Regions from separate parts of the Dyella ginsengisoli genome, predicted to be linked through region 2. Evidence: predicted binding sites of a transcription regulator. Region 2 holds the regulator's gene; the other holds the start of a gene.
The links. The regulator sigma-54, encoded in region 2, starts transcription at its own class of promoters, with help from an activator protein. The targets are predictions, from matches to a motif close to TGGCACGNGCNTTGC.

Region 1: the regulator sigma-54 is predicted to act here: its motif matches at 2,455-2,469, upstream of flgB (flagellar basal body rod protein FlgB).

The regions. Positions count from the first base shown of each region.
Region 1 is NZ_JADIKM010000002.1:137,380-141,269, reverse strand. Features, by position in the region: gene ISP17_RS07630 (methyl-accepting chemotaxis protein) at 1-1,168, opposite strand, end outside; gene ISP17_RS07625 (chemotaxis protein) at 1,344-2,261, shown strand; gene flgB (flagellar basal body rod protein FlgB) at 2,510-2,902, shown strand; gene flgC (flagellar basal body rod protein FlgC) at 2,908-3,330, shown strand; gene ISP17_RS07610 (flagellar hook assembly protein FlgD) at 3,348-3,890, shown strand, end outside.
Region 2 is NZ_JADIKM010000002.1:256,873-260,762, forward strand. Features, by position in the region: gene lptA (lipopolysaccharide transport periplasmic protein LptA) at 1-425, shown strand, start outside; gene lptB (LPS export ABC transporter ATP-binding protein) at 429-1,148, shown strand; gene ISP17_RS08190 (RNA polymerase factor sigma-54) at 1,266-2,750, shown strand; gene hpf (ribosome hibernation-promoting factor, HPF/YfiA family) at 2,897-3,226, shown strand; gene hprK (HPr(Ser) kinase/phosphatase) at 3,389-3,890, shown strand, end outside.

The sequences.
Region 1 (3,890 bases), 120 kb from region 2:
GCCGGGTGCAGCTCGCCTGCATGCCGGACACCGCCGGATGGCCGGGGTGCTGGGCGAGCAGCCGCGCCAGCGCGCGCTGCAGCGCGCTGGTGTCGAACCAGCGGCGGTCCAGTGCGGCCGGCTCGGCCAGCGCCAGTTCCATCGCCTGGCGCATGCCCTGGGCCGACTCGCGCACGGTGAGGCTGAGGCTGGCCGGATCCTTGCCGCTGAGGCTTTCCAGCCACTCCAGCCCGAGCCGCTGCGAGAGCAGGGCGGAGCGGGCCAGTACTTCGGCCTGTCGGCGCGCCTCGGTGCCGCGGCGCTGCAAGGCGCCCAGCGTGGCCTGCGTGCCGGTGGCGCGCACGTGCTGGGCATCGTGGTTCTGGCGCAGCGTGCCGATGCGCTCGCGCGCCAGCTGCAGCGCGGTGGCGCCCTGTTGCAGCGAGGCGTCGGCCTGGCCGATGCCCTGCTGCGCGCGTTCCAGCCGCAGCATGCCCTGGCGCACGTCGCCGTCGAGCTGCAGCGAGAATTCGCCGATCGAGCCGGTGACGGTTTCGATCTCGGTGGTGGCGAGGGTGGTCTTTTCGGCGAGCTGCTTCACCTCGTCGGCGACCACCGCGAAGCCGCGGCCGGCCTCGCCGGCGCGGGCGGCCTCGATCGCCGCGTTTAGCGCGACCAGGTTGGTCTGGTGGGCGATCTCCTGCACCACGCCGGTGAGCTTGCGGATCTGCGCGACCTGTTCGGCCAGCTTGTTCTGGTTGCGGTTCATCGCAGCCATCGCGCTGCGCAGCAAGCGCAGCTGGCCATCGAGCTCGCTGACATTGCCGGCGCCGGCGTGGCTGGCCTGGTCGGCGTTGTCCAGGCTGGCGGCGACCTGCTGCAGGCCCGTCGAGATCCCGGCGCTGCCGTCCGTCAAACGCCCGACGCTGTCGCGGCATTCGCGGGCGGAGTCTTCCAGGGATTTCTGTTCGTGCGCGAGCTGCTGGGCGGCACCGAGCAGCAGGCTCTGCTGTTCGATGGTCTGCAGCGCGACGGCCGCGGGCGGACGTCCGGCCGCCAGCTTCAGCAGCGGCGCCAGCGCCAGCGCCAGCCGGGGATGCTGATCACCGAGCCGGGCGAGTTGTGCCTCGTCGCCGACGGCGGCGGCCTGGGCGAAGGCGGCCAGATGCTGGCTGCGGATGAAGCTCATGGACGGACGTTTCCTTTTCAGGTGGCAAGCGGGGGATCGACCGCCGGCGACGGAACTTGAGCAAGCAAGGCACATGCCATGGCGCCGTGCCGCGTCCGCTCAAGCCGCGCCGGCCACCGCCGATAGCCGCTGATCCACCGCGCGTGCGGTGCAGCTTGCGAAAGGGAAACCCGGCATGAGCGGTGCGTTGTTGGAGAGCGTGGAGCGGCACACCCGGCTGGCGGGCCACAACCGCGTGGCGATGCTGCTGTTCCGGCTGGGCGATGCGCAGCTGTTCGGCATCAACGTGTTCAAGGTGCGCGAGGTGCTGCGCCGGCCGCCGCTGGAACGCATGCCCGGCGCGCACGAGCTGATCGCCGGCAGCTGCGACTACCGCGGCCAGACCATCGCGGTGATCGACCTGGCCGCCGCGCTGGGTTATCCGCCGCTGAAGGACGTCGCCTCGGCGCACCTGCTGGTGACCGAGTTCAGTCGCACCGTGCAGGGCTTCCTGGTGGCCGACCTCAAGCACATGGTGCATTGCGACGGCAGCGCGCTGGTGACGCCGGAGCCGGCGCTGGGCTTCGGTACGCGGGTCAACGCGATCACCCGCGTGGACGGCGCGCTGGTCGCGGTGGTGGACGTGGAACACGTGCTGGCCAGCATCCACGGCGTGCCGGGCGAGCTGTCCGCGCACATGCAGCGGGCCGTGGACGGCCACGCCATGCACCCGCGCCGCGTGCTGGTGGCCGACGATTCGCTGGTGGCGCGGCGCCAGATCGAAGGCGTGTTCCGCCAGATGAACATCGAATGCGTGATGGTGGAAGACGGCGTGCGTGCACTGGAGAAGCTCCAGGAGCTGGCGGGAGTGGAGCCGGCCGAGCGGGTGCATCTGGTGGTGTCGGACATCGAGATGCCGCAGATGGACGGCTACGCGCTGACCCGCGCGATCCGCGAGACGCCCGCCCTGCGCGGACTCAAGGTCGTGCTGCACAGCTCGATCAGCGGCATGTTCAACGAGGCGATGGTGAAGGAGGTCGCCGCCGACCGCTTCATCGCCAAGTTCCAGCCGGACCTGCTGGCGCAGGCGGTGCTGGATCTGTTGCCGGGGTGAGATGACCCAGGGCCGCTGCAAGGGCGCGGCCCTGTAGGACCGCACCTCGCCCTGTAGCGGCATCCGTCACTCACCCGGTGGCCTCCTGCCCGCGGCGAGGCGGTCGGGCGCTGCGTCGGTTTTCCGACTTCGCCCCCGCAGCGTGAATCCGGCGCCGGGTGCAAACCCAGCTCCTGCAACGCTTTTCGCCCCGTGGCACGCGAATTGCCTCAAGCCCCCTGCGGTCCGATACCGCGCGGAGGCAAGCCATGAGTGCACCCATCGACAACCTGTTCGGCATCCACACCCAGGCGCTGGGTCTGTGGCAGCGCCGCAGTGAAGTGCTGGCCGGCAACCTGGCCAATGCCGACACGCCCGGCTATCAGGCGCGCGACGTGGATTTTCGCAGTGCGCTGATGCAGGCCAGCGGCCAGTCCGAAGGGCTGGCACTGAGCACGCCCACCGCCGGCCAGGTCGATCCGTCCGCGCAGGCGGCCGACAAGCTGATGTGGCGCAACCCCACCCAGCCCAGCATGGACGGCAACACCGTCGACGAGCAGGTCGAGCAGGCCAACTTCGCCGCCAACGGCGTGCACTACCAGGCCAGCCTGGCCTTCATCACCGCGCAGATCCGCATGCTGCGCACCGCGATCACCGGGTAATCGCCATGTCGATGTTCAAGATCTTCGATACCGCCGGCTCCGGCATGGCCGCGCAATCGCTGCGGCTCAACACCGTGGCCAGCAACCTCGCCAACGCCGAGAGCGTGTCGAGCACCCAGCAGGGCGCCTATCGCGCGAAGGAGCCGCTGTTCGCCGCGGTCAAGCAGCGCGTGGAAGGCGCGATGGCCGACGCCGGCACGGTCGGCGTGAAAGTCGATGGCGTCACCGAGAGCCAGGCGGCGATCCCCAGCCGCTACGAGCCCGGCAACCCGATGGCGGATGCCAACGGCTACGTCTACGGCAGCAACGTCAATCCCGTCGACGAGCTGGTCAACATGATTTCCGCCTCGCGTTCGTACCAGAACAACGTCGAGGTGATGAATACCACCAAGCAGTTGATGGTGAAAACCCTCGACCTCGGCAAGTAGTCCGAAGGAGCGCACGCATGACCATCAACACCATCGGCAACGCCAGTACGGGCAGCACCGCCAGCCAGGTCACCACCGCGGCCAAGGCCGGCGGCATGACGCAGAGCGATTTCCTCAAGCTGATGACTGCCCAGCTGCAGGCGCAGGACCCCACCAACCCGGTGGACAACAACCAGTTCGTCTCGCAGATGGCGCAGTTCAGCCAGCTGCAGTCCACGCAGGATCTGCTGGGCTCGGTGAAGACGCTCAACAGCACCGTGAACGGCGCGTTGCAGACCTCGCAGGTTCTCGGCTCGTCCAACCTGGTGAACCGCGAGGTGGTGGTGCCGTCGTCCACGGTCAACTACGCCGGTGCCACCGTCAACGGCGCGGCCAACGTCACCGTGCCGGGCGACCTCACGGTGAACATCATCGACGGCGGCGGCAACGTGGTGCGCACGATGACCGTGCCGGCCCCGAGTTCCGGCCTTACCCAGTTCAGCTGGGATGGCAAGGACGATGCCGGCAACGCCCTGCCGCAGGGCACTTATTCGATGGCCGCCAGCAACGCGGGCAGCCCG
Region 2 (3,890 bases):
CCAACACGATCAGCACGCTCAAGGGCAACGTGGTGATCCAGCAGGGCACGCTGAAGGCCACCGGCGCGCTGGCCAAGGTCTACTTCGACGCCGAGAGCCAGATCAGCCGCGTGGTGCTCACCGGCAGTCCGGCGCACATCGAGCAGCTGGACGACAGCGGCAACCGGATGCTGGGCGACGCGGCCACGATCGACTACGACAACATCAAGGGCATCGCGGTGCTCACCGGCAACGCCTCGGTGAAGCAGCAGGGCCGCGGCGAAGCGCACGGCGACAAGCTCACCTACGACACCGCCAGCAGCCAGATGACTGGCGAGAGCGGTGGCACCGGCACCGTGCACATGGTGTTCCAGCCGAAGAAGAAGGCCGCAGCTCCGGCGGCGCCCGACGCTCCCGCCCCGGCCTCCAGCACCCAAAAGCCCTGATCGATGCTCTCTGCCGAAGGCCTCCAGAAGCGTTTCCGCTCGCGCCAAGTCGTGCGCGACTTCGGGTTCTCCATCCGCCAGGGCGAGGTGGTGGGCCTGCTCGGCCCCAACGGCGCCGGCAAGACCACCTGCTTCTACATGGTGGTGGGCCTGATCGAGGCCGACGCCGGCTCGATCAAGCTGGACCGCCAGGACATCACCGGCCTGCCGATGCATTCACGCGCCAAGCTGGGCATCGGCTACCTGCCGCAGGAGCCGTCCGTCTTCCGACGCCTGAGCGTGGCCGACAACATCATGGCCGTGCTCGAACTGCGCGAGGGGCTGAGCGCGAAGGAGCGCGTGGCCGAGCAGGAAAACCTGCTGGAAGAGCTGAAGATCACCCACATCGCCGACCAGAAGGGCATCAGCCTGTCCGGCGGCGAGCGGCGCCGGGTGGAAATCGCCCGGGCGCTGGCCGCGCAGCCGCGCTACATGCTGCTGGATGAACCGTTCGCCGGCGTCGATCCGATCTCGGTGGGCGAGATCCAGCGCATCGTGCGCCACCTCAAGGAACGCGGCATCGGCGTGCTGATCACCGACCACAATGTGCGCGAGACGCTGGGCATCTGCGACCGCGCGTACATCCTCAACGAGGGCGAGGTGCTGTCCCGCGGCACTCCGGCGCACATCCTGGCCGACGAAAAGGTGCGCGAGGTCTACCTGGGGCGCGAGTTCCGCCTCTGAGGCCGGGACGGCCGCGGCAATCGGTCCTGCATCGGGGCCGTCGCGGCCGGGTTCAAGGCTGTTCGGCCCCGCGGGCTGGGGTTAGGATGGGGTCGCAATCCACCTTCCCCGGTCGGTATGAAACCCGGACTCCAGTTCCGCCTCCATCAGCAGCTGACCCTGACGCCGCAGTTGCAGCAGGCGATCCGCTTGCTACAACTCTCGCAGCTGGAGCTTGAGGCGGAGCTGCGCCAGATCGCCGAGGGCAACCCGCTGCTGGAGTTCGCCGAGGAAGCGGAGTCGACCGAGGAAGGCGAGGAAGCCGAAGGCAGCTACCTGCCCGAAGGCGGCGGCAACACGTCGAGCACCACGTCGAGCAGCACCAGCGACGACCATGACACCGGCGACGCGCCCGAGTGGGCCGACGGCGACGGCGCCGGCGAGCAGCCGATGGATTTCTCCCTCGGCAGCAGCGCCGGCAGCAGTAACAGCGGTTCGCGCAGCGACGAGGATTTCGAGCCCCAGAATGCCGCCGTCGAGACGCTGCAGGAACACCTGTTGTGGCAGCTCAATCTTTCCGGCTTCAGCACGCGGCAGCGCGCCATCGCCACGGTGATCATCGACGCGCTCAGCCCCGATGGCTACCTCACCGAAAGCGCCGAAGCGCTGCTCACGGCGCTACCGGCCAACCTCCAGGCCAGCGCTGAGGAAGTGGAGTCGGTGCGTCGCCAGGTGCAGGCATTCGACCCGGTGGGCGTGGCCAGTCGCGACCTGCGCGACTGCCTGCGCGTGCAATTGGAGCAGTTCGACCCGTCGGCCACCCCGCAGCGCGAGCTGGCCCTACGCATCGTCGAGGGTGAGCTGGACCTGCTGGCCCGCAACGATGTCACCAAGCTGGCCCGCAAACTGCGCGCCGACGAAAACGACGTGATCGCCGCCTCGGCCCTGATCCGCAGCCTCGATCCGCGCCCCGGCGCCGCGATGGACGCCACGCCGGTCGAATACGTGGCGCCCGACGTCTATGCCTACAAGGACGGCAGCCGCTGGAAAGTCAGCCTGAACGCCGACTGCCAACCGCGACTGGGTCTTAACCAGCACTATTGCAACCTGATCGCCAAGGCCCGCGGCGAGGACGCGAGCTGGATGCGCGGACAGCTGCAGGAGGCGCGGTGGTTGATCAAGAGCCTGGAGTCACGGGCCGAGACCCTGCTCAAGGTGGCCGAGGCCATCGTGCGGCGGCAGAGCGCGTTCCTCGACTACGGCCCCGAGGCGATGCACCCGCTGGTGCTGCGCGAGGTGGCCGAGGAGGTGGGCATGCACGAATCGACCATTTCCCGTGTGACGACGCGCAAATACATCCACACGCCACGCGGTACATTCGAGCTCAAGCACTTCTTTTCCAGCGGCGTGTCCACCGAGGATGGCGGCAGCGCCTCGTCCACGGCGATCCAGGCCATGCTGCGCAAACTTGTCGATGCGGAGGACCCGCGCAAACCGTTGTCCGATCAGGCGCTCGCCGAGGAACTGCACCGCAAGGGCATCCAGGTGGCGCGCCGCACTGTCGCTAAATACCGGGAGGCCATGCGAATTCCCAGCTCCAGCGAACGCCAGCGCGCCGGCTGAACGATCCGCGCATCCCGCGGAACCTCGGCGAGGCGACGGCGTCAGAACGGGGCAGCACCAGATGACTGTGGATGCGCACCGGGCATGCGGCCCGGCCGACGCATCGAATCACGCCGCGAAGGCGGCAGTAACAGAGGAGGCGCAACATGCAATTCCAACTCAGCGGTCAGCACGTCGATATCACCGAAGCCATGCGCGCGCATGTCACCGACAGGCTCGACCGCCTCACCCGCCTCGATGACCGATTGACCAGCCTGGCCGTGGTGCTTTCGCTGGACAAACTGCAGCAGAAGGCGGAAGGAACGCTGCATACCTCCTCCGGCGCCCTGCTCCACGCCGAGGCCTTCGAGCCGGACATGTACGTCTCCATCGACATCATGTTCGAAAAGCTGGTGACCCAACTGCGCAAGCACCGCGAGAAAGTGTGCGACAAGCACAAGGCCGAAGTGCGCCGCGACGAGCGCCTGTACGGCTGAGCCGCCACCCCGTCCGCACGATCCACCCGCGGCCCGCCCCTTCGGCGGGCCGCTCTCGTTTCCGCTCGGGCGCGACTGCGCCGCCGCAGCACAAGCTGGCACAATGGTCCCTGCCCCCTGGCGGCCGCACCGGCCGCCAGCCCGGCCAAAGGACCCGATGACGTGGACCGGCTCACTGCCCGACAACTCTTCGATGGCGTGCATGAGCGCATGGCGCTGCGCTGGGCGGCCGGCATGCGCGGCGAAGGCCGCGTGCTGGAACGCGGCGTGACGCAGACGCGCCGTCCCTCGCTGGTCGGCTACCTCAACGTCATTTATCCGAACAAGATCCAGATCATCGGCACCGAGGAGCTGAAGTACCTCGACGAGCTCGATTCGCGCCAACGCTGGGAGGCGATCAACAAGATCGCGGCGTATCAGCCGGTCGCGCTCATCGTCACCAAGGACCAGGCGGTGCCCTCCGACTTGCGCGAGGTGGCCGAGGAAACCAACACCCCGCTGTGGATCAGCGCCAAGCGCGGCCACGAGCTGCTGACCTGGATGCAGTACCACCTGGCGCGCATGCTGGCGCCGCGGATCACCCTGCATGGCGTGTTTCTGGAAGTGTTCTCGATCGGCGTGCTGATCACCGGCGAGTCCGGCTCGGGCAAGAGCGAGCTGGCAC